2 linked regions of the Sporosarcina pasteurii genome follow. The main gene of each other region encodes a partner of the protein of the gene in region 2 in a complex. Links are inferred from orthologs where the notes say so. Each region holds a gene or a part of one and is shown on either strand. Other genes may lie near its edges.

What was found.
Region 1: the proteins of hfq (region 2) and AB1H92_RS10150 are in contact, whole or in part, in a crystal structure (PDB 3VU3), measured with the Escherichia coli proteins. The link is inferred for Sporosarcina pasteurii from one-to-one orthologs.

The regions. Positions count from the first base shown.
Region 1 is NZ_CP160452.1:2,149,510-2,159,421, forward strand. What follows is about bases 1,262-4,235. They hold AB1H92_RS10150 (catalase), read right to left. Parts: upstream 3,786-4,235; coding sequence 1,737-3,785; downstream 1,262-1,736. Other genes in these bases: AB1H92_RS10145 (NFACT family protein), read left to right, coding at 1,262-1,586; pyrE (orotate phosphoribosyltransferase), read right to left, coding at 3,975-4,235. Also shown: more of AB1H92_RS10145, read left to right, coding at 1-1,261; more of pyrE, read right to left, coding at 4,236-4,604; pyrF (orotidine-5'-phosphate decarboxylase), read right to left, coding at 4,594-5,313; AB1H92_RS10165 (dihydroorotate dehydrogenase), read right to left, coding at 5,310-6,224; AB1H92_RS10170 (dihydroorotate dehydrogenase electron transfer subunit), read right to left, coding at 6,221-6,997; carB (carbamoyl-phosphate synthase large subunit), read right to left, coding at 6,994-9,912.
Region 2 is NZ_CP160452.1:2,002,123-2,012,046, forward strand. What follows is about bases 6,508-9,493. They hold hfq (RNA chaperone Hfq), read right to left. Parts: upstream 8,120-9,493; coding sequence 7,895-8,119; downstream 6,508-7,894. Other genes in these bases: AB1H92_RS09460 (methionine gamma-lyase family protein), read right to left, coding at 6,508-7,045; AB1H92_RS09465 (trimeric intracellular cation channel family protein), read left to right, coding at 7,248-7,853; miaA (tRNA (adenosine(37)-N6)-dimethylallyltransferase MiaA), read right to left, coding at 8,162-9,109; AB1H92_RS09480 (alpha/beta fold hydrolase), read right to left, coding at 9,106-9,493. Outside these bases: AB1H92_RS09420 (alpha/beta hydrolase), read left to right, coding at 1-6; AB1H92_RS09425 (YneF family protein), read right to left, coding at 127-372; sporulation inhibitor of replication protein SirA, read right to left, coding at 457-906; tkt (transketolase), read right to left, coding at 1,115-3,121; AB1H92_RS09440 (DUF896 domain-containing protein), read right to left, coding at 3,224-3,457; AB1H92_RS09445 (recombinase family protein), read right to left, coding at 3,603-4,259; AB1H92_RS09450 (LysM peptidoglycan-binding domain-containing protein), read right to left, coding at 4,256-4,573; transcriptional repressor LexA, read left to right, coding at 4,786-5,406; more of AB1H92_RS09460, read right to left, coding at 5,780-6,507; more of AB1H92_RS09480, read right to left, coding at 9,494-9,924. UniProt on the Escherichia coli protein: RNA chaperone that binds small regulatory RNA (sRNAs) and mRNAs to facilitate mRNA translational regulation in response to envelope stress, environmental stress and changes in metabolite concentrations.

The sequences.
Region 1 (9,912 bases), 140 kb from region 2 along the record:
TAACAATACGTTCGAAAGGTAAAAATTATCGACTGCTAGCGTCGATTCATCCTTCCTATTCGCGTATTCACTTCACAGAAGAAGCGATTACCAACCCACCTGAACCACCTATGTTTTGCATGGTACTTCGAAAGCATTTGGAAGGCGGATTTATTACCTCTGTTGAACAGTTTGAAACGGATAGAATTATAACGATGTCCATCCGTGCGAAAAACGAAATTGGAGACGATATCGACCGTAAACTGTACATAGAAATTATGGGGAGACATAGTAATATCATCCTTGTTGATCCAGCACGTGAGATGATTATCGACAGTTTGAAACATTTACCGCCATCGGTAAACAGTTATCGAACAGTCTTACCTGGTCAACCGTATATTCCGGCGCCACCCCAAGATAAAAACAATCCTTTTGCAACATCGGAAGAACAATTTGTAAGCTTACTTCCATCTATTGAAACTGGTCGCGACTTTGTACGGACCTTTTCTGGATTTTCTCCGATTAACGGAGAAGAACTTTTTCACCGATTACAAGGGGCAAACGATGAAAATCCTTATGCGGTATTTAAATCATTTCTCGCTTCTTTTAATACGATAAGTTGCAATCCAAATATAGCAGAAAAAGCGAATCGGACTGTATTCTCAGCGACAACTTTGTCACACGCCGATAAAACGATAGCCGAATTTAATACAGTAAGTGAACTGCTTGATAAAGTGTATTTCGAACGTGCAAAAAGAGAACGTGTCCGGTCACAAGCCGCTGACCTTGAACGTTGGTTAAACAATGAAATCACTAAGCTTAAAACAAAAATGGTGAAACTTGAAAAAGAGCAGAAATCCGCAGGAAAACTCGATACGTACCAATTATATGGGGAACTACTCACCGCAAATGGACACGCCATTCAAAAAGGGGCAACCGAGGCGACTGTTGATAACTATTATGAACAAGGAACGCAAATTACAATCCCACTTGATCCGCAAAAATCCGCATTTGAAAATGCACAGCGCTTTTTCTCGAGATATACAAAGGCCAAAAATGCTTTAGTGATGATTGCGGAACAACTAGAAATTACAAAGGATGATATCGAATACTTTGAAATGGTGAAACAACAAGTACTCCAAGCTTCACCAGACGATATCGCAGAAATACGTGAAGAATTGTATGAACTTGGCTATATGAAATCTCGTTCAAAAAATACTCGCAAGAAGAACAAACGACCGATGCCAGAAACCTATCATTCATCGACAGGGACTAAAATTTCAGTCGGAAAAAATAATAAACAAAATGATTATCTAACTTTCAAAATGGCTGCTAGAAACCATATTTGGCTGCATACAAAAGACATCCCAGGTTCTCATGTCGTCATCCATAGCGATTCACCAGACGAAACAACACTAACCGAAGCCGCAATATTAGCCGCTTACTTTAGTAAAGCACGCGAATCTTCATCAGTACCAGTTGACTATACAGAAGTTAAACAAGTTAAAAAACCAAATGGTGCAAAGCCAGGATTTGTCATTTACTTTGAACAAAAAACGTTATTTGTTACACCAGAAGAAGACTTAGTTAGAAAACTGTTCGGATAACTTCTACACGTAGATTTTCTAGCCAACGTAACTGTTGAGCCCTACACTCCCGGAAAAATAATAACAACAAAAATCCTCATTCAATTTAAATGATTGAGGATTTTTTCTACTTTTCATCAAGTTTTTGAGTATACACTAAAATATCTTTAATTAAACAATCTGACGGTCCCAAAAACGTATGGCTGCAATTGCGTCAATAAATTCCTGTGCAAAATCGCTCGTATTATCGGACATCACAACGCCTGGCTGACCTTCAAAACCATTAACAATGATCCACTCTTTCCCTTCACCAGTAGCACCGATTGGTTTATAATGATTGAAAGCCTGGTCAATAAAATAAGCAGATTTTTTATTAAATTTCGGACTTACACTACTACCCTTTACCATATAAACAGCATCGAATAGCACTGAGTCAACTGTTAGTAATGTATGGTCAACTTTAAGCCTTGTTCCACCCGCTCCCATGATTTCTCCAAGGTTTTCACTAATGATTTCCGGTTGAATACCTGCTGATTTCAATGCACCGAGCACGTAATTTACTTCATTGTCATCATATCCGTTTGTAATAATCACCGCAACCGTACGCGTGTTAGGAACCTTAATTGTATTTTCTTGGCTAAGTGCCGGTGATGACTTCGTGACATTGGACCCTCCGCTTTGAGGGGGTGCAATTCCGATATGTTCAGCAAATGCTGTTGTTAATTCCAAACTGACATGCGCAAACATATCAACCACTTGCTGTCTCACAGACATACTTTTCACTTTGCCAAGTTCAAATCTAAATGCATCGATAATATGCTGTTTTTCAATCGGTGTCATACTATTCCAAAAGAGGGTTGCTTGAGTAAAATGGTCTTTAAAACTATCACTTCTTGCCTGTACGACCCGACCTTCTACTTTTTCTTGGTAGTGCTCAAAACCGCCTTCTGCTGGGCTTGCCGGTGCTGGTGTATTCCCTGCAAGGGAGTTTCTATGATAACTTACTTTCCCAATATTAATCGTTTGTCGATGATATCCATCACGTTGATTATTGTGGATAGGCACCACTGGCCTGTTTATTGGCAACTCATGGAAGTTAGGGCCACCTAGACGAATTAACTGGGTATCGATATAGGAAAATAAACGCCCTTGCAATAGCGGATCATTTGTAAAATCTATTCCCGGTACAACATTACCTGGATGGAAAGCGACTTGCTCAATTTCAGCAAACGCATTATCTACGTTTCGATTCAACACCATTTTCCCGATAATTTGTACAGGCACATCTTCTTCGGGCCATAACTTTGTCGCATCTAATATATCAAAATCGAACATAAATTCATCTTCTTCTTTAATAATTTGAACCCCTAGTTCGAACTCTGGATAATTTCCTTTTTCGATATTGTTCCATAAATCACGGCGATGAAAGTCGGGGTCCTCCCCAGCTATTTTTTGCGCTTCATCCCAAACAAGAGAGTGTACGCCGAGTTTAGGTTTCCAATGGAATTTTACAAAATGTGCTTTTCCGGCTTCATTAACAAAACGAAAAGTATGAACGCCAAATCCATCCATCATCCTGAAGCTTCTTGGTATAGCACGATCCGACATCAGCCACATCATCATATGAGCTGTTTCCTGGTTGTTCGCAACAAAATCCCACAAAGTATCATGGGCAGATGATGCTTGAGGAATTTCATTGTCTGGCTCAGGCTTAATTGAATGAACAAAATCCGGGAATTTGATAGCGTCTTGAATGAAAAAGATTGGCATATTATTGGCAACTAGGTCATAATTTCCTTCTTCCGTATAGAATTTCGTTGCAAAACCACGTACATCTCGCACTGTATCTGCAGAACCACGCGAACCTACTACAGTTGAAAAGCGAACAAAAACTGGTGTTTTCTTACTCGGGTTATGCAAAAATTTAGCCCTCGTAAACTGCTGCATGTTTTCATACACTTGAAAATAGCCATGCGCAGCAAAACCGCGTGCATGAACAACCCGCTCTGGTATCCGTTCATGATCAAAGTGCGTCATTTTTTCTCTGAAATGAAAATCTTCCATTAAAGTCGGCCCACGTACACCAGCTTTTAAGGAAAACTCATCCTCCGACACCCTTAATCCTTGATTGGTCGTCAGTTTTTTGCCTTTATCGTCAACCCGAAACTGCTCTAACTGCTCATCTTTACTATTTTCATTAACATTGCGCTCATCAGCCATATCAATACCTCCCGCTCATTATTATGATTTACCCTCACAAATTAGAACGGGAACTGCTGTATATAGCGAACCACACAAGATTGAATTTACACTGCCGAGAAATTAACCAATCGCTTTTCTTAGCATATAAAGAAAAGCCTCCTTCGATTTTGTCGTTCAAACCAGAGGAGACTTTTCATTATTCAATTATCACAACAAACCTTCTCTTAATTTCCCATGCCAGTCTAACAGACTAGCAATCGCTGCATCATCAATTATGCCGTTCTCTTTAGACGCTTCAATTAAAGCGCCGAAATTCGTTAAGCTTTGATAGGTAAGTTTTTCCTCACCGAAAGCTTCATCCGCTTTTTCCAATTCGTATGTAAATATTGATACAACCCCTGTTACTTGCACACCTTCTGCATGAAGTGCCGCAGCAGCATTTAAACTGCTTCCCCCTGTGGAAATTAAATCTTCAACGATGATTGCTTTATCTTCCGCTGAGGTTTTCCCTTCAATTTGGCGACTACGACCATGCCCTTTGGCAGACGAACGTATGTAAACCATTGGCAATTGCAAGATATCTGCAACCCAAGCTGCATGGGGAATACCAGCCGTTGCTGTCCCTGCAATTACTGTTGTTTCTGGATAATGTTCGCGTATTAAGCTCGCCAATCCTTCCGCAATTTGCTTTCGGCCTATAGGGTCCGACATCGTTAAACGATTATCACAATAAATTGGAGATTGAATGCCAGATGCCCATGTAAAAGGTTCATTTGGACTCAATTCAACTGCACCGACTCGAAGTAAAATTTTTGCAATTTCTTTCTTATTCATCATCATTCAACCCTTCCCATTGTGCAGTAATGTTTTCATAAGCTGCTCGCGGATCAATCGCATTCGTAATTGCACGTCCCACAACAATATGTGTTGAACCTGAAATTCTTGCTATTTTGGGTGTTGCGATTCTTTTTTGATCATCTGTTTTGCTGTCAGCAAGACGAATACCCGGCGTTACTTTTAAAAATTCATTCCCACATCTTTCAGCAATTACGGCCGCTTCATGAACTGAACAAACAACTCCATCTAATCCAGCTTTTTTCGTCAACTTTGCATAATGCAAGACTGATTGCTTCAATGAAGTATTTATTAATTGTTCACTTCGCATTTGCTGTTCATCAGTTGAAGTAAGCTGAGTGACGGCTATAATTGATGGTCTAGTCATTCCAGCCGGCGTTCCTATATCCAACCCCTCAAGCGCTGCTTCCATCATCGCTCGTCCGCCTGCTGCATGAACATTGACGAGATCAGCTCCATGGCCAGCAAGCACTTCCATCGCAAGCTTTACCGTATTTGGAATATCATGCAGTTTCAAATCAAGAAAAACATTGTATCCACGCAACTTTAACTGTTCAACAATTGCAGGACCTTCTTTATAATAAAGTTGCATGCCTACTTTCACGTTCACATTCCCGTCAAAAGGCTCTAAAAATCTGAACGCTTCTTGAGCACTATGAAAATCGAGTGCAATGATTGGTAAGTGATTCATGAACGGTAACTCCTTCCGACAAGCTCAGAAATATGCTCGACACCTAATTCGTCAAGTTTCGCCGGCAGTTCCTCAATAATCGTAGGACAGACAAAAGGATTCACGAAATTCGCTGTTCCAACCGCTACAGCACTGGCTCCAGCAGATAAAAAGTCGATGACATCTTGTGCATTCATGATGCCGCCCATTCCAATAATTGGAACATTGACAATTTGACTCACTTCATAAATCATTTTTAAAGCAACTGGCTTTACTGCGGGGCCAGATAATCCTCCAGTGACGTTCGCAATAATCGGTTTTCCCGTCTTCTCGTCTAACCGCATGCCAAGCAATGTATTAATCATCGTAATGCCATCCGCGCCGCCTCTTTCAACCGCAAGTGCAATTTCCTTTACATCTGTCACATTCGGTGAAAGCTTTACATAAACAGGAACTTTTGAAACAGCTTTTACAGCTGCTGTTAATTCTTCCGCAATCAACGGATCCGTTCCGAATGTAATGCCTCCTTCTTTCACGTTTGGACAGGAAATATTCAGTTCGAGTGCATGAACATTTGGTGCTGTTGAAATGACTTTCGCAACTTCTACATAATCCGCTGTTTCCGTTCCCGCGACATTCGCAATGATTGGTACATCAAACTGCTCCAACCACGGTAGTTCATTCTCCATGACGCCAGTTAGTCCCGGATTTTGTAAACCGATGGCATTCAGCATGCCGGATGGTGTTTCAGCTACCCGCGGCGTCGGATTGCCAAGTCGCGGCTCAAGCGTTGTCGCTTTTATCATGATTGCGCCGAGTAATGATAAATCATACATTTTTCCATACTCTTGACCAAAACCGAAACAGCCAGAAGCAGGCATAATTGGATTTTTTAATTGTAACCCTGGTAACTCAACCGACAATCGATTCATATCGCAATCACCCCCGCTGGAAATACTGGTCCATCTGAACATACTTTAATATAATTCGCTTCAGCGCGTTCAGTCGTTTTACAAACACAAGCGAAACAAGCACCGACTCCACAACCCATTCGTTCTTCGAATGAAAGATAACCTTTCTTATTCGCATACATTTCTTGCACAGCTTTTAACATTGGCTGTGGGCCACAACTATAATACGTTGCAAATTGCTCACTTAAATTTTCCATAACTGTTGTGACAAAGCCTTCTGTTCCAATCGTACCATCTACAGTTACAATATACGTTTCACCAAGCGCCTTGAATTCCTCTTCATAAAAAACAACATTTTCCGATTGAAAGCCTAGGATATGGACACAAGTTACCCCTTTTGCCGTTAACTGTTTCGATAACTCATAGAGCGGAGGGACCCCAATCCCCCCACCGATTAAATACGCGACTTCTCCCGCTTTGGTTTCCGCAATTGGAAAACCGTTTCCAAGTGGTCCAAGAACGTCAACTCTATCGCCTTCATTTCTTTTCGATAAACTTCTCGTTCCATCGCCTTCCGCCCGGTAAATAATCGTTATCTCATCACTCTCTTGATCAATGGACGCAATCGAAATTGGTCGTCTTAACAACATATCAAATGCCTCACTGACACGAATGTGAATAAATTGGCCAGGTGCCTGGATTTCTTGGACTAGCTTTCCTTGAAGCTTCATCTCGAAAATATTGTGTGCGATTTCTCTCTGGGATTGAACAAGCATCGATTCTTGGATAATCATACAAGGACCTCCTGCGTCTGCTGGCTAGCCATCGGTTCCGCCTGGAATGTCATAGATTCGATCACTCGGAGCATTGCATTTGCCGTATCTAATGATGTAAAGCAAGGAATGCCATTTTCAACTGTTTGACGGCGAATACGGAAGCCATCTCTTTCTGGTTGCTTGCCTTTTGTTAACGTATTAATCACAAGTTGCGCTTCACCTTTTTGAATCACATCGAGTAACGTCGGTCCTTCAGAACCAATTTTATCTACCATATCTACGCGGATCCCTGCTGCCTGCAGTACGTTTGCTGTGCCTTCAGTCGCGAGTATCCGGTAACCAATTTCGGTAAAGCGCTTTGCCATGCCAACAATTTCTTCTTTATCTTTATCTGACACGGTCATGAGAACAGAACCGTATTCTTTAATTTTCATGCCTGCAGCAACTAGTCCTTTATATAGTGCTTTTTCTAGGGTCGTATCTTTCCCCATTACTTCCCCTGTCGATTTCATTTCCGGTCCTAACGTAATGTCTACGCGCCCCAATTTTTCGAATGAAAATACTGGAACTTTTACATAAACGCCTTCCGGAACTTTCGCTAAACCATTCGAATACCCTTGACTTGGTAACGTTTGACCAAGGACTGCTTTCGTCGCAACATTAGCCATTGGTATATTCGTAATTTTACTTAAGAAAGGTACTGTACGACTCGAACGTGGGTTGACTTCAATGACATACACTTCATCATTCGAAATGACATATTGAATATTGAGTAGACCGATAATCTTTAATCCTTGCGCCAATCTTGTTGTATAATCGGTGATTGTTTGAACATGTTTTTGTGATAAATTTTGAGGCGGATAGACAGCAATCGAATCACCCGAGTGTACCCCTGCACGTTCGATATGCTCCATAATGCCTGGAATTAAGACATTTTCACCGTCACTAATCGCATCTACTTCTATTTCAGTACCTGTTAAATAACGGTCAATTAACACCGGATGCTCAGGACTCGCTTCCACCGCATGCTCCATATAATAGATTAGCTCTTCTTCTTTATAAACAATTTCCATGGCACGCCCACCAAGTACGTAGGAAGGACGTACCAATACTGGATACCCAATTTCTGTTGCAATCGCGACCGCCTCTGGTACCGAAACTGCCGTTTTTCCTAACGGTTGCGGTATTTGAATGTCTCTTAAAGCACGCTCAAATTTATTACGATTTTCTGCACGGTCAATATCCTCAAGCGACGTTCCTAATATTTTAACACCCCGAGCCTCTAAACCTTCCGCTAAATTAATTGCCGTTTGTCCTCCAAATTGGACAATGACGCCTTCAGGTTGTTCAAGGTCAATGATGTTCATCACATCTTCTAATGTGAGCGGCTCGAAATAGAGTTTATCTGAAATAGAGAAATCCGTTGAAACTGTCTCAGGGTTATTATTGACAATAATTGCTTCATACCCTGCTTCTTGTATCGCCCAAACAGAGTGAACTGTCGCATAATCGAATTCAACCCCTTGACCAATTCGGATTGGACCTGAACCTAACACGACAACGCTTTTCTTATCCGTTTGAACAGATTCATTTTCCTCTTCATACGTCCCGTAAAAATAAGGGGTATCAGATTCATATTCGCCTGCACAAGTATCTACCTTTTTATAAACTGGTACGATTCCTTGCTCTTTACGGAATTGATAAATCTCTTTCTCGGTAACATTCCAAAGTTTTGCAATCGAAACATCTGCAAAACCCATTCTTTTTGCTTCATATAATACTTCTTCTTTAAATGGATTGCCTTTTACTTTCTCTTCAAAGTTAATAATCTTTTCAAATTTACGCAGGTAGAATTCATTGATCATACTCCATTCATGGAGCGTTTCAATTGAAACACCTCGACGAAGCGCTTCACCAATAAAGAATAATCGTTCATCCCCCGCACGTCGAATTCTTTTTTCAATCCAATCGATATCCATCGTATGACCATCTTTTAAAGATAAATCAAAGAATCCCATCTCTAATGAACGAACAGCTTTTAAAATGGATTCTTCAAAAGTCCGACCAATGGCCATTACTTCTCCAGTCGCCTTCATTTGTGTGCCAAGATTTCGCTTAGCAGATTCAAATTTATCAAATGGCCATCGCGGAATTTTTGTCACGACATAATCAAGTGTCGGCTCGAAGCAAGCATAAGTCGTGCCTGTTACGGGGTTTTTCATTTCATCTAATGTAAGCCCGACTGCAATCTTTGCTGCTAGTTTCGCGATTGGGTAGCCTGTCGCTTTCGACGCAAGTGCCGAAGAACGACTCACTCGTGGGTTGACCTCAATAATATAGTAATCAAAACTATGAGGGTCGAGTGCTAACTGAACGTTACAACCGCCCTCGATTCCAAGTGCGCGAATAATTTTCAAGGAAACATTTCGTAGCATTTGATACTCGCGATCTGTCATTGTTTGACTCGGTGCAGTAACAATGGAATCTCCTGTATGAATGCCGACTGCATCAACGTTTTCCATATTACAAACGACGATGGCATTGTCCTGACTATCTCGCATGACTTCATATTCAATCTCTTTAAAACCTGCGATAGATTTTTCCAATAAACACTGTGTCACTGGACTTGACTTCAACCCATTTGCGACGATTTCTTCAAGTTCTTCATCGTTATGACAAATTCCACCGCCCGTTCCCCCTAATGTAAAAGCAGGACGAACGATGACCGGATAGCCGATTCTTTCTACGAATGCGTACGCCTCATCAATTGTATGGATAATATCACTTTCAGGAACCGGCTCACCAAGTTCATTCATTAATGTTCTAAATAAATCTCGGTCTTCCGCTTGATGGATTGCATCTAATTTTGTACCAAGAATCTCAATGTTTAATTCGTCTAAAATACCTGAATCATGAAGTTCAATCGCCATATT
Region 2 (9,924 bases):
CTCTAATGAAATTCAAGAGCATCATGCCATGGGAAGCACTGGAATGCCCGCAGACAAAGATGCTTGAACAAATTATACTAGAAAAATAAACAACCCGTTGATTTTCTCAACGGGTCCATTTATTGCTTATTTCTTTTTTGACTTTTTGTCCTTCTTATCGCTCATTTTATTCATCTGATTCATCATCTGATTGATGCGCTTTTGTGAAGGTTTTTGCCCCATTTGCATCATCATCATTCGTAGCATATCCTCATTAATCGGCGGGTTCTCTTCCAAGTATTTCATCATATATTGACGTGCAATGAAAAATCCAAGGGCCACACCAGCTAATAGCGCGACGATGATGATTATTATCCACCAAATCGTTGCCATTCGCTATACCTCCTTCACTTCTGTTGTTCAAAAATACGGTTCCATGAAGGATTATACAACACTACGCGCGGATATACTACCATTTCATCGAAAAACTACTGCACTTTTATATTTTTCTTGTGTATGCTTAACAGGTTTCAACCATCCCCACTCACCTTGACCATTCATGATTGCGAAAAAACGTCTATCCGCTTCAGATAACGCGACGAATAAATCAAGATCTAGCATCCTAGAACCATCACATTTCACCGTTAATGAGTAGGGAGAAAATGTGATTAGAATCGTTCCTTTCACTGGATGTGTTAATTTATATTGTCCATTTTCTAGTCTTACTGTCGTGTATATCTCACCGAGCCTTGCAACAATCGCATGATCAACTGATTCCTGATCTACAATATCACATAGATAACGGACTTCCTGTAAATCATCACTACGATTTACATTTTCTTTCAATAAGTCATATAAGAGTTGCTCACGTCCAAGAATAAATTGTTCATACATTTCCTTAATTTTATAAATACCGTATGATCGCATATCCCCCACCCCCTACTACAGATGATACATACTCTTCTTTAAAAAGGCTGTCACACTGTGATGGATTCCTTCACTATTATCGTCGAATTTTGTCGGTAATTACAATAATCAGTCTTATCTGAATTCAGGTACTGAAAAAGGTATAATCTAATTCATTTCATACAAAAAAAGTTTCAATGCCGCCTGAACGACATTGAAACCTTTTATTTTACGCTTCTAGTAAAGCCTTTACTTTAGAGACAACATTTTCTACTGTGAAGCCATATTTTTCAATGACAATATTTCCTGGTGCGCTTGCTCCGAATGTATCGATTGCAAGAACATCACCTTCGTCACCTGTATATTTATGCCAGCCTAGTGACGCACCCATTTCGATACCTAGACGCTTTTTAACGTTTTTCGGTAGGACGCTGTCTTTATATGCTTGATCTTGTTTCTCAAACAGATCCCAAGACGGCATAGATACGACTGATGCATCAATACCTTCTTCCTTAAGCGCTTTTTGTGCTGAAACTGCTAAGTTTACTTCTGAACCAGTTGCTAATAAAATCGCATCCGCTTGATCTTTTGATGCAGGAGATACAACGTAAGCACCCTTAGAAACGCCTTCCATTGCAAGCTCAGCTGATTTTGGTAAAACATCAAGGTTTTGACGTGATAACACAAGTGCAGTTGGCGTTCTTTCCGAACTTACTGCCATTTTCCATGCAGCAGCTGTTTCATTCGCATCAGCTGGACGGATAACAGATAATCCTGGCATTGCGCGAAGTGCTGCTAAGTGCTCGACAGGCTCATGAGTTGGACCGTCTTCCCCTACTGCTACGCTGTCATGCGTAAATACGTAAGTTACAGGAACTTCCATTAATGCTGAAAGTCGAACTGCTGGACGTACGTAGTCACTGAATACGAAGAACGTCCCGCCGTATACGTGTAGACCGCCATGCAGTGCCATACCGTTTAATGCAGTACCCATTGCAAACTCTCTAACACCGAACCAAATATTACGTCCCGCGTAGTTTGCTGGTAGGAATGCATCTGAACCTTTAATCATTGTATTATTTGAACCTGCAAGGTCTGCACTTCCTCCAAATAATGCCGGGACAACTTCTGCAATTGCGTTTATTGCATCTCCAGAAGCTGCACGCGTTGCGAGGGATGTGCCTTCCTCATACTTTGGTAAAATGTCATCAAAGTTTTCTGGAAGTTTACCTGCGATCGCATCTTGCAATTCCGTCGCAAGCTCAGCATGTTCAGCTTGATAACTTTCGAATAACTCGTTCCATTGTTGTTCTTTCTCTAGGCCTAACTTAGTTGTCGCTTCTCGGAAACTTTCATAAACCTCTTCTGGAACATGGAAATCTTCTTCAAATGTCCACTTGTAATAGTCTTTTGTTAACTTCATTTCATCTTCACCGAGCGGCGCACCGTGTGAAGCAGAACTGCCGGATTTATTTGGAGAACCGTAACCAATCACTGTTTTAATTTCAATCATTGTCGGGCCGCCAACATTCTCTTTCGCTTCTTCAATTGCATTTGAAATAAGTCCAACGTTATTTCCATCTTCAACACGGATGTAATTCCAACCATATGACTCAAAACGTTTTTGAATATTTTCAGTGAATGACATATCCAAGTCGCCATCTAATGAAATGTCATTACTATCGTAAAGAACGATAAGTTTATTTAGTTGTAGGTGTCCTGCAAGTGAAATTGCCTCTGCAGCGACACCTTCCATTAAGTCCCCATCTCCACATAGTGCATATGTATAGTGGTCAACGACATCGAAACCAGGTTTGTTATATTTGGCCGCTAAATGTTTTTCTGCCATTGCCATACCAACAGCCATACCAATCCCTTGGCCAAGCGGTCCAGTTGTTGCTTCTACGCCATCTGTGTATCTGTATTCAGGGTGACCAGGTGTTTTGGAGTCCCATTGTCTGAAATTCTTAATTTCTTCCATAGGCAAATCGTAGCCAGATAGGTGAAGTAGGCTGTATAACAACATAGAGCCATGTCCAGCTGATAAAATAAAACGGTCGCGGTTAAACCACTGTGGGTTAGAAGGATTGTGATGCATGTGCTTTGCCCAAAGTGTATAGGCCATTGGCGCAGCCCCCATCGGCAGTCCTGGATGACCGGATTTCGCCTTTTCTATTGCATCAATTGAGAGTGTTCGGATTGTATTAATTGCAAGTTGATCAATTTGTTGAGTCATAATGAATGTACTTCCTTTCGCTTTTCAATCATTTACTTACTCTTACAGTTTAGACAAATTTCTGTGTAAAAACAATTTTAATGAAGTAAATCATAGATTTTATTACTGTTTGGATTGTCGATTTTTTGCTTGCTTCACTTTCTCCGGTGTTACATCATTACCTTCGGGATCGATGACTTGAACATTTTCAATCGTTTCCCGCATGTTAGAACGGAAAGATGCAAGATATTCTTGTCGCAGTTTGCTCTGCTCTTTCGCTTCTTCCATCGAAAGCCCCGACGTTTTGGATTTCTTCGATAGTTCATTAATACGGTTTATTTTTTCTTTTGATAACATATACGTTCCTCCATAAATTTAACATAACGAGTTAATTTCATAAATCTCACTTAATTATCTCACATTTCAGCAGTTTATTCATTCAGGAAAATAAAATGAATAACATAGTTAAAAGATATACAAAAAAAGCAAGAAGTGCAATGTTTCAGCCTTCCTGCTCCTCTATATATTCTCTATAACGTCTATGAACAGTTGCTTTACTTAAATCATGCCCTAATCCGTTCAATACACTCGTAATTTCTTCAAATGTAAGACCTTTATTGCGTAGTGAAACAATTTCACTCACTGGAACCTCAATCCGTTCACGGCCCTCGAGATTCCCTCTATTTTTGAGGTTCTTCTCGGGACGATACCCTTCTCTTACTGCGCGGCGCATCCCGCGTTTTATTTTGGCATTATGTATTTTCCTTTGATATTCTTCAACAAGCGCAAGGATTTCTAACAGCATTGTATCCATCTCATTTAATGAAATGGGACCACTATTATGATACGTAAAAATGTCAGTATTCGTTTTAGCTAATAAATGGTACACCGCCATTCTAGCATTTCCACGTCCTATACGCGTTTCATCTTGAATAAGGACTGCATCAACCTCATTTTTTTGTACATAATCTAGTAAATCTAACAAACCTTCACGTTCAATATCAAAACCACTATGCTGATCTGAAAACGATGCTTGTACATCAAAATTAAATTGCTCTGCCATATTTTGTAATTCTTCCTGTTGTCTGTCTAGTGATTGTTCTTGTGTTTCTTTTTCAGTACTCACTCGACAATAGATTACACAGCTTTTACTCTTCACTTTCCGTCCTCCAATGTGTTTGTTGCAATATCATTCAATTTAAATTCTTGTGGCGTCGCAGGAACACGTATTTTTTCCCCTACCTTTATCGTTGTGGATGACAGATTGTTTATCTTCACAATTTCATTTATCCATTTATCTGTAGGGATATTTTCCGCATACTTTTCAGAATACCCCCATAACGTATCACCCTCTGCAACTGTTAAATATTCATAAGTTACATCTTGTTCTAACTTCTTGATACCCGCCATCGTAAATATTATAAATAGCACCATAACAAATAGTATATAATTATATTTCTTTATGAAATTCAATGTAACTCCCCCTACTAAGAATACTTACTCAGAATACTTGTTCGGAATACCTGTTCTCATATTAGGATAGTTTTTTTCATTTGTCAATACTTTCGTTCGAACTAGCGTTTGTTTTTTTATACGAACGCTGTTATACTAAATTCAACGATAGAATTCATGTTCGAGTAGATTAATGCTCTGAATAGATGAAATAATTTAAAGAGGTGAATGAGATGACAAAGATTTCAAAAAGACAAGAAGCCATCATGGATTTCATTAAATCCGAAGTAAATCAAAAAGGGTATCCACCTTCTGTAAGAGAAATTGGCGCTGCAGTTGGATTAGCTTCTAGCTCAACTGTTCACGGGCATTTAGCACGCTTAGAAAGCAAAGGCTATATTAGACGTGATCCAACAAAACCACGTGCAATTGAAGTTTTAGATCCTGAAGGTCTAGAAGCGATTAAGCCGGGCGTTTTGCATGTTCCACTTATCGGAAAAGTTACAGCTGGACAACCGATTACAGCAATTGAAAATATTGAAGAATACTTTCCTTTACCTGAGTCATTCGGAACAAACGAAGATAATCTGTTCATGTTAGAAATTGTTGGCGATAGTATGATTGAAGCGGGTATTTTAAATGGCGATTACGTTGTTGTAAAACAAAAGAGTACGGCGGATAACGGTGAAATCGTTGTTGCCATGACCGAAGAAGAAGAAGCAACTGTTAAAAGATTTTTCAAAGAGAAAAATTACTTCAGACTTCAACCAGAAAACGCTTCGATGGACCCAATTATCGTCGACAACGTGTCCATTTTAGGTAAAGTAGTCGGCGTTTACAGAACGATTCATTAATCACCTAAAATAGTGTATGTGCCGTCTCAATTAAATAGCACCACAAAAAAGAGTTTAGGATATTCACCCTAAACTCTTTTTTTAATCGCTAACTTTTTCATGATCTCGTGTCGCATCTACCCGGCGGTTTCAGCTTTTCTTGTGATCCAGCTTCAGGCGTCAGATGCTCGGGTCATAAGTAAACTGACTATGTGGCAAAGATCGCCACGTCGTCAGTTTAGCTTATGCCTGTCGCATCTAATCGACGCCTTCAGCTTTTCTTGTGATCCAGCTTCAGGTGCCAGCCCTTCGAGTCGCTTCAACCCGCCAGTCAAAGTCAAAAAGCGACTTTGGCTGGCGGGTCTCCAGCGCTTGTCAGGGCTAACCGGCACCTTCAGCTTTTCATGATCAATCCTTCTTTGATTAGTTTTTCTGTTGAGGAAAGAACGGCTGCTTTTACGTGTTCGTATGTTAGGCCACCTTGTACGTATGCAGTGTATGGCGGTCTAATTGGGCCGTCTGCTGTTAGTTCAATGCTTGAACCTTGGATGAATGTTCCTGCTGCCATAATGACATCATCTGTGTAGCCCGGCATTTCCGATGGAACCGGTGCAAAATGAGCATTGATTGGGGAGTTTTCTTGAATCGTCTGGCAAAAAGCAATCATTTGTTCAGCATTCGCAAAGGACACCGATTGAATCAAATCTGTTCGTTCGGTCGTATAATGTGGTGTTGTCACAAGTCCATAGCTATCTAATAGCGCAGCCGTGAAAATTGCACCTTTGACTGCTTGACTGACGATATGTGGTGCTAGGAAAAAGCCTTGGTACATTTCAAGCAATGTATCTAATGAAGCACCCGCCTCTGCTCCTAATCCAGGAGAAGTCATTCGATTCGCACATAACTCAACAAGCGCTTCTTTCCCTGCAATATATCCGCCTGTTCTTACAAGTCCGCCGCCCGGATTTTTAATTAAAGAGCCCGCCATTAAATCAACGCCAACTTCAGTAGGTTCTAGTTCTTCAACAAATTCTCCGTAGCAATTGTCGACGAATACAATCACGTCAGGCGCTATCGCTTTTACTTTCTCGACCATTTCCTTAATTTCGCGGACCATAAAAGATGGCCGATCCGAATAACCTTTAGAACGTTGAATCCCAATTACTTTCGTTTTGTCGTGAATGTTTTTTTCAACTTCTTCAAAATCCACAGAACCATCTTCTAATAAGTCGATATGTTTGTATGTAATGCCGTAGTCAGCAAGTGACCCAGTATCTTTGCCATTACCACTCACAATAGAGTCAAGCGTATCGTAAGGTTTTCCAGTAATATATAATAACTCATCACCTGGGCGTAATACGCCAAATAAACTGATGGAAATGGCATGCGTTCCAGAGATGATTTGGTTACGTACGAGACAGCTTTCTGCACCAAAAGTTTCCGCATACACTCGCTCTAATACGTCACGTCCTTCATCATCATAGCCATACCCTGTTGATCCAGTTAAATGGAAATCACTAACACGGTTATTGCGAAATGCTGCCAGGACCTTTTTTTGATTTGCATATGAAATTCGTTCAATCTGTTTGAAATAAGGCGTGAGTTTTTCTTCAATTCCCTCTACTTTATTAGTTAAATTTAATTCTTCATTTAGATCCATAATGATTTTGCCTCTCTCTGTTGTATATTCATCTAATCATTTTATCAGTTTGTAGCAGTAGGTCAACGTTTCCTGCTTTTCATTCACTTTTCAATCGCGTAATTCTTTCGATTTTCTAAATACGATATTCTTTATAGTCAATTAGCGTATGTTATGATTAATCAAACAACAATGGAAATCCGTTCGAAATGGGGGATATGTGTTGGCTTGGGATGTCTTCAGTTTTATCGGTACAGTTGCATTTGCAATTTCTGGTGCGATTATTGCGATGGAAGAAGAATATGATTTGTTAGGTGTTTATATATTAGGGACGGTCACCGCATTTGGTGGAGGGGCCCTTAGAAATCTGCTGATAGGCCTCCCACCTACAGCCTTATGGAGTCAAGGATTTTTATTTCAAGTTGCCATAATTTCCATTACAATTATCTTTTTATTTCCAAATCATTTAATCACCCATTGGGAACGATGGGGCACCTATTTTGATGCAGTTGGCCTTTCAGCATTTGCTATACAAGGTGCTATGTTCGCTGTAGAATTGGAACTTCCAATTAGCGCGGTCATTGTTGCCGCCATTTTAACTGGTTCGGGTGGGGGCATCATTCGAGATTTACTTGCAGGCAGACGGCCATTAGTCTTTAAAAGAGAAATTTATGCTGTCTGGGCGGCTGTTGGGGGATTATTCGTCGGTCTCGGCTTATTTAACAATGATATTGCCTTATATCTTTTACTCGTAGTGATCACTTCTCTTCGAATTTTGTCTTTAATTTATCACTGGACACTTCCTGTCAAATCAATTGTTAATAAATAAAAAAGCGGAACTTGGTTTTTTAAGCCTAGTTCCACTTTTAGTTATTCTTCTAAGTCCATCGTAATTGTTTTTGTCGGTACATAAGTCGAAATAGCATGCTTATAAATGAGTTGCTGTTTGCCTTCCGTTTCTAGCAGGATCGTGTAATTATCATAAGATTTTATCAATCCTTTTAACTGAAAACCATTCATCAAAAATACGGTCACAAAAACATTGTTTTTGCGTAATGTGTTTAAAAAGACATCTTGCATATTCCCTTGTGTCATTGATATATTCCTCCCATTCCAATGTACTACTTGAGTTCTCCTCTATCTATTTCGCTGCAAAATTTGAAAATCCTTCAAAATAATTGAAATTTCTTTCAAAATTTCCTCTGTCCCTCGTTCAGCATCAAACCAAATAATATCAAGTTTATTTCTAAAGTAAGTCATTTGACGTTTTGCATAGTTACGCGTACTTTTTTTAATGGCTTCTACTGCATCTTCATATGACATTTTTCCTTCCAAATACCCTTGAAGTTCACGATACCCGATCGCCCGCATTGATTGGGTATCTTGAATGCCTTTTTGTAAAAGGTTGTCCACTTCATCTAGAAAACCTTGTTCCATCATCATTTCTGAACGCATATTAATTCGGTCGTAAAGAACTTCACGATTCATGTCTAAGCCAACGATTAAATGATTAAAGAGCGCTTGATTGCCAGCATTTTGTTCATGTTCATTTTTCGTTCTTCCAGTGACTTCGATAATTTCAAGCGCTCGAATGATGCGTCGATGATTATTCGGATGAATTTTCTCTGCACCTACCGGATCTATTCTGACCAATTTTTCATATAAATAGTCTGGCCCTAGTTCTTCTAACTCGTTTTCTAATCGACTTCGAACTTCAGGATCGGATGCTTCTTCTGTAAATCGAAAATCATAGAGGACAGATTGAATATATAATCCTGTTCCTCCAACAATAATTGGCAATTTTCCCCGGGCTTGAATATCTTTAATCCAACCTCTTACTTCTGCTTGGTATTCTGCTACCGAAAAACTTTCTGTCGGTTCTTTCGTATCAAACAAGTGATGCGGCACGCCGTCCATTTCGTCTTTCGTAATTTTTGCGGTACCAATATCAAACCCTTTATACACTTGTGTTGAATCGCCATTAATAATTTCCCCGTCAAGCAATTTAGCTAATTCAACACTCAGCGCAGTTTTACCTGAGGCAGTTGGTCCTACAATTGCCAGTACATCTAATTTATTTTTCATCTTTTTTCTATCCACTCCAACACAGCCTGAATGACTTCTTTCCGAGTTGAGTCCCCAAGGAGTTCATGTCTTCCGCCCTCGAATAATAATACAGTGACATCTTCAATTTTCGCTTTCTCATATTGCTTTGCAACTTTCCATAATGCTTTTCCGTTATTGCCCACTGGATCTTCTGTCCCACCAAATAATAAAATAGGTAGCCTTTTCGGTGTGCGTGCAATTTCCTTTGTATTATGGATAAGGCCTAGTCCTGAAAATAAATCAAGGAAAAATTGCGTCGTCGGAATGAATCCACAAAACTCATCATTTATATAAGTAAATACAAGCGTATTATTTTTTGATATCCAATCAAATTTAGTTGACGGTTTTTTAATCCCACGGTTGAAACTGCCAAACACGAGCGCGTCTAGTAATTTATTCTGCTGTGCATAACCGGCTTTTCTACCCATAATATGACCAATTGCTTGGCCGGCATAACGAGCGACTCCACCATCATCGCCAGTAGCCGAAAGGACAACTAAATCGACAAGATAGCCATATAATTGAATAAAACGTCTAGCAATAAAAGACCCCATACTATGTCCTAACAGTATAAACTTTCTTGTCGGGTACTCATCTTTCATAAAACTGATTACTTCATAGGCATCTTCGACAACTCGATTAAAACCGTTTTTATCAGCAAAATGGCCCCGTTTACCGTTCATTTCAGCTGTTCTTCCATGTCCTCGGTGGTCATGCCCAGTTACGATATAACCTTGTTTGACAAAAAAATCAGCTGATGACTCATAACGCCCACTATGCTCTTCCATTCCGTG